Linked DNA regions of Butyricimonas faecihominis. The protein of the gene in region 1 interacts with the protein of each later gene in a pairwise test. Links are inferred from orthologs where the notes say so. Each region holds a gene or a part of one and is shown in the gene's direction. Other genes may lie near its edges.

The links.
Region 2: the proteins of ruvC (region 1) and ruvA interact in binary tests that used the Escherichia coli proteins (3 or more experiments, as listed by UniProt). The link is inferred for Butyricimonas faecihominis from one-to-one orthologs.

Annotation. Positions count from the first base shown.
Region 1 is NZ_AP028155.1:1,251,573-1,254,836, forward strand. What follows is about bases 1-2,930. They hold ruvC (crossover junction endodeoxyribonuclease RuvC), read left to right. Parts: upstream 1-1,153; coding sequence 1,154-1,708; downstream 1,709-2,930. Other genes in these bases: serS (serine--tRNA ligase), read left to right, coding at 1-697; R8806_RS05290 (DUF4286 family protein), read left to right, coding at 799-1,104; R8806_RS05300 (tetratricopeptide repeat protein), read right to left, coding at 1,848-2,930. In the rest of the region: more of R8806_RS05300, read right to left, coding at 2,931-3,264.
Region 2 is NZ_AP028155.1:4,552,845-4,555,925, forward strand. What follows is about bases 150-2,896. They hold ruvA (Holliday junction branch migration protein RuvA), read left to right. Parts: upstream 150-1,105; coding sequence 1,106-1,687; downstream 1,688-2,896. Other genes in these bases: trpS (tryptophan--tRNA ligase), read left to right, coding at 150-1,033. Outside these bases: more of trpS, read left to right, coding at 50-149. UniProt on the Escherichia coli protein: The RuvA-RuvB-RuvC complex processes Holliday junction (HJ) DNA during genetic recombination and DNA repair.

The DNA of each region.
Region 1 (3,264 bases):
TCAAGAAGTGCAGCCCCCGCTTGTCGTTAATGAAGATTCAGGCTTCGGTACCGGTCAGTTGCCCGATAAAGACGGACAGATGTATTACGTGAACGAGGACAAACTATATCTTATCCCCACGGCAGAAGTGCCTGTAACCAACCTTTACCGGGATATGATCGTGGATGCAGACCAGTTACCGATCAAAAACACGGCTTACTCCGCTTGTTTCCGCCGGGAAGCCGGATCATACGGAAAAGACGTGCGCGGATTGAACCGCCTGCACCAGTTCGATAAAGTAGAGATCGTGCAGATCACCCGTCCGGAAATGTCTTACGAGGCTCTCGACGGCATGGTAAAACACGTGGAAGGACTGTTAATCAAGTTAGGATTACCTTACCGTATCGTACGTCTATGCGGTGGTGATTTGAGTTTCACCTCTGCCCTAACCTTCGATTTTGAAGTGTATTCAAAAGCACAGAATCGTTGGCTGGAAGTCAGCTCTGTTTCCAATTTTGAAGAGTATCAAGCAAACCGTCTGAAACTACGTTTCCGGGATAAAGGAGACAAGAAAACGACCATGGTACACACGCTGAACGGTAGCGCCCTAGCATTACCGAGAATCGTGGCCTCCTTGCTGGAGAACAACCAGACTCCGGAAGGTATCCGGGTTCCAGATGTACTCCGTGGGTTTATGGGTACCGACTATATAAGATAAAAACTGAAAACTAAAAGATAAAAGTTAATCCTTCACGGATATTTTATCTTTTAGTTTTTAACTTTATCTTTTATCTTTTAGTTTTTATCTTTTAGCTTAATATGCGCTTTATATACAACACGACATTCAGTATTGACGAAAACATTGCAGAGGAATTCATTCAGGTTATCCGGGGTGGTTACATCGCTTATCTCAAGGGCAAAAACCTTTGTAATGACATACTATTTACCCGTGTCATGATTCGTGAAGGAGAAGGCCTGTCCCTATCCCTACAACTCATATTCCCTTCTGCCGAAGAATACAGCATCTTTATAGAAAACTACAAAGACAGATTATTACATATGCTGGTAGATGTGTTCGGTGAGGATCTTTTATATTTCAGTACCACTCTCGAAGAGATTGAATAAATCGAAATTCTGACAGATTTTCGCTATATTTGTAATCTAAAACTGATAGATGGAAAAACTAATCATGGGGATAGACCCCGGTACAAACTTCATGGGATATGCAATTCTTAGGACAACCGGAAAGAATTGCAAACCGGAACTTGTCGTGTCGGGAGTCGTTGACATGAAAAAAATGACCGATCCGTATCTCAAACTGCAAAGAGTATTTCAACGCACACTGCAAGTCATTGATTCTTACCATCCGGACGAATTGGCCATCGAATCACAATTCTACGGTAAGAACATCCAGTCTATGCTGAAACTCGGACGGGCACAAGGTGTAGCCATCGCAGCCGCTCTACAACGGAATATTCCCATTTTCGAATATGCCCCGAAGAAAATTAAAATGAGCATCACGGGAACAGGAGAGGCCTCCAAAGAGCAGATTGCCCTTTTGCTAGGCAAATTCATGACTATACCGACCACCATTTCCACCTTGGATGAAACAGATGCCATCGCCATCGCCTATTGCCACCACCTACAAGGCAACTTACCCACCACGGGAAACTCCAAATGCAAGGACTGGGGAGACTTCATCAAACAGAATCCAGACAAGGTTCTGTAAAACAATAAATTGTTTCACAAAGTTACAAGTTAACAGGTTACAGGTTCGCCATAACTTGTAACTTGCAAACTTGTAACTTGTAACAAATCGGGCCATAGCTCTCGCTACGGCCCGATTTAAAATGCAAAGTCAAACAATTTTAATCAACAATATCCAAATAAATACTTTCTTGAGCGTAAGGATAAAATTCTTTATCAGTACTTGCCCTCTCTTTCAATTGCGGGTCAAGTTGTATAGCTTTCTGTAAAGCAACAGCCATTGCCTGTACATCTTTTACTCTTGCAGCAGCCACGGCCATCATGTAATACTCGTACCCTTCTGTCAGGTTCAACTTCTTCAAAGTCTCCAAGGCAGCACGATTATCATTAGCCATCAACTGAGCGTAAGCCAGATTCACATTCGGCATCGCTTTCAAATAAGGAATAGCCTTATTATACTCTTTATCTTTCAATAACAACATCCCCAAGTTATACTTCGCCTCATTCTTTATAGAAGCTTTCGTATACATATCTTTAGCCTGAGTATTATTCCCTTCATTTTGATAAACAATCCCAAGATTATTCAGCACTTCCGGTTTTTGATTAATTACAGCTGCCGATTCCAGTAACTTTTTAGCTTTTCTGTAATCCTTGTTACGGATAGCGATGACAGCCAAATCATTCAACAAATTTACATCCGTACGAGCTGACAAAACTGAAGTCTCTTGTAATTGAGGTACGTAATAAGTTGTCACCTGATCCTCCACCTGCATCACTTCGGGCACGGCATAGAAAACGTAGAAATCGGCCCGCCGCAATGTCGGAAGAATCACATCTTTCAATTCCGGTACAGTCTTAATATATGATTCCAAAACAGCCTCCCGTTTCTGTAAATTCGGGGCATTCTGCAAATCCTTCACGATTTGTGCCTTATTCTTTAAGTTGGAATCATTCAACAACATATACAGACCTTCCCAATTCTCGCTCACCGTGTTGGAAACGATAAATTTAGTATCTTTTGCCATCGGCGTGTTAGCCAATCCCAAATCTTTCATGAAATAAGCCTTGGCCGTATTGAAACGATTCGTGGTCAAATTCTTGTTTAATCTTTCCGGTCCTTCCGGAGAGCTGGAAACGTACATTAACATATTGGTAATCTTGGCATTCTTGTCTGCCAGAATTTTCTTCATCTCTTGGGCTGCCTGTGCCATGACAGACGATTTTTTCTGCGCATCTGTAATCACGGATTTAGATAACGGGAATAACACGTACCCACTAATGATTCCCACACCTGTTGCCGGAACATCTTTCACAAAAGTTTCAGTAAACAAAGGAATTGCATCCGGATTGTTCGGTAGAGAATACATGTATGTTTTCCATTCCTTCACCCCATTCGTGTTTAATATAGCCGGAGTAAACGCAACAGTTTTATTTCCCATGATCGCCTCTATATCAGCGATTAGTACCCCTTTTTGCATGCCGTCACGATAAGGGAATGATAAATTATAAGTTCCCAGCGTGTTTCCTTTATATTCCACCACCGGATAATTAGTTCCTTTCACCTTCTCACCTTGGAAA
Region 2 (3,081 bases), 3.3 Mb from region 1 along the record:
ACGAATAAAACCGTATCTTTGTATGTTTTAAATTCGTAAATTTCAGACAATGGAGACAGTAGTAAGTGGAATTAGGCCTACGGGTAATTTGCACCTGGGAAATTATTTTGGTGCGGTGAAGAATTTTCTAAAAATGCAGGACGAGTATAAATGTTTCTTTTTTATTGCCGATTGGCACTCGTTAACGACGCATCCGCACCCGGGTAACGTGGTGGAGAACGTGCGGAAGATTCTGGCGGAGTACCTCGCTTGTGGTTTGAATCCAGAGAAGGCGACAATTTACGTGCAAAGTGATATAAAGGAGATTGCCGAGTTGTATTTGTATTTAAACATGAATGCTTATCTTGGCGAGTTGGAGCGTACGACTACTTTTAAGGAAAAGGCTCGTAAACAGCCGGATAACGTGAATGCAGGTTTGTTGACCTATCCCACGTTGATGGCCGCAGATATTATTATACACAGGGCTCATAAAGTGCCTGTCGGAAAAGATCAGGAGCAAAACATGGAGATGGCCCGGAAATTTGCCCGGAGATTTAATACCATATACGGGAGTGAGTTGTTCCCGGAACCGGCATCTTTCTCCTACACGGGAGAAGGAATCAAGATTCCGGGGTTGGATGGTTCCGGGAAGATGGGAAAATCAGAGGGAAATGCTATTTATCTGGTTGACGATGCTGCAACAATACGTAAAAAGGTGATGAAAGCCGTAACCGATAGCGGGCCAACCGAGCCGAACAGCGTGAAACCGGAGGTGATCCAGAATTTATTTACCTTGATGGATGTCGTTTCTTCGAAAGACACGTATGATTATTTCAACGAGAAGTATAATAATTGTGAAATTCGTTACGGAGATTTGAAAAAACAGTTGGCGGAAGATATTATTAATTTCTGCTCTCCGATTCGGGAGCGAATCATGGAGTACGCTGCTAACCCGGATAATCTGGATAAGGTTGCTGCGGCCGGGGCCGAGAAAGCAAGGGCTAGTGCGGTAGCCACGATGAAAGAAGTGCGTAAACTTATCGGTTTCCGCTAGTAGTATAAACATAGAATTGAAAATTGAAATGCCTTGTCATTTTCAATTTTCAATTTTCAATTTTCAATTTTTATGTACGAATATATAAAAGGTGAATTAGTGGAGGCAACTCCGGCAAATGCTGTTGTCGATTGTGGCGGGGTCGGGTATTATATTCATATTTCGGTTAATACTTATTCTAAGATCGCTTCCCAGAATCAGGTTATGCTTTATATTCACCAGATCGTGCGGGAAGATGCTCATTTGTTGTATGGTTTTTTTTCTAAGGAGGAGAGAAGTTTGTTTCGGGCATTGATTTCTGTTTCCGGGATTGGCGCTAACACTGCGAATGTCATGTTGAGTTCAATGTCGGTGGAGGAGATAACTGGAGCGATACTTACAGAGAATGTAAATGCTATAAAGAGCGTGAAGGGAATTGGAGTGAAGACTGCTCAGCGTGTTATTATAGAATTGAAGGATAAAGTAGGTAAAGAGGGTGTTCCTGTAGAGGGGTTGAGTCTTTCTACGAGTGCGGTTCGGGAAGAGGCACAAGCAGCTTTGGTGATGTTGGGCTTTGCTCGAGCCCAGGTGACGAAGACTTTGGACAAGATTTTGGCTTCGGAAAAGGTCGAAACAGTTGAGAATCTTATCAAGTTGGCTTTAAAGCATTTGTAATTTCACTATCTCCTGTCGGTGTTTTCCTCGGCGCTAGTTCGTCGTTGGGCTATACCATGAACATAGCATATACATAGCATATACATGGCATGAACACTGGCGTGTGTGGTTGTCGAGTTCTTGGAGAGCAGTTGTCGAGTTCTCGTGGTAGCCCATTCCCCTTTTAACCCCGTGCAAGGGGTGATGACAGGGTGTGAACGGGTAGAAGACAGGAGTTAAAGGCGTGTCACTCTCGAATCAAAGACGTTTCAAAGACGTTCACGGGTGTCCATGAAAGGTGCTTGCCGGGCGAGAACGTGGTCCCTTTTCCCGGTCTTGCCGCCTTCCCCTCCCTTTTCCCGGTGGTCTTTCCCGTTTTCCCGGTAAAATTTTTTCTTCCTAACGTTTTGCCAGTCACGGTATTGGTCGGGGGCTTGAAAAAAAGATGAAAAATAATGGTGAAAAAATTTGGAAAAGGGGGAATCATTACCTTATCTTTGCACCCGCTTTCGAGAGAGAGGGCACGAGGGAAAGAGGTTAAACGAGGGGCGAGAAAAAAAGTTTGAAAAAAAAGCTTGAAAAGTTTGGAGAATGAAAAACAAGCCTTACCTTTGCAGCCGCTTTCAAGAGGAGGGCATGAGGGGATGACGGGAGCGACAAGATGAAAAGAAGAGTTCTTTAAGATATTGAAATGAACAAAACGTAGCGAGCGTGAATCGAGATCGACGAGAGTCGAGATTCATGAAACACATGACCCGGCCAGAATAAAATTTCTGTAAATAACTTTTACCATGAAGAGTTTGATCCTGGCTCAGGATGAACGCTAGCGACAGGCTTAACACATGCAAGTCGAGGGGCAGCGGGGAGTAGCAATACTTCGCCGGCGACCGGCGCACGGGTGAGTAACACGTGTGCAACCAACCCCGTACCGGGAGATAACCCGCGGAAACGTGGACTAACATCCCATAATACTGGAGGATCGCATGATCTTTCATTTAAAATTCCGGTGGTACGGGACGGGCACGCGCGACATTAGGTAGTTGGCGGGGTAACGGCCCACCAAGCCGACGATGTCTAGGGGTTCTGAGAGGAAGGTCCCCCACACTGGAACTGAGACACGGTCCAGACTCCTACGGGAGGCAGCAGTGAGGAATATTGGTCAATGGGCGAGAGCCTGAACCAGCCAAGTCGCGTGAGGGATGAATGGTCCATGGCCTGTAAACCTCTTTTGTCAAGGAAGAATAAATTGCACGTGTGCGATCTTGCCAGTACTTGACGAATAAGCATCGGCTAACTCCGTGCCAGCAGCCGCGGTAATACGGGGGATGCGAGCGTTATCCGGATTTATTGGGTTTAAAGGGCGCGTAGGCGGGACGCCAAGTCAGCGGTAAAAGACTGCAGCTAAACTGTAGCAC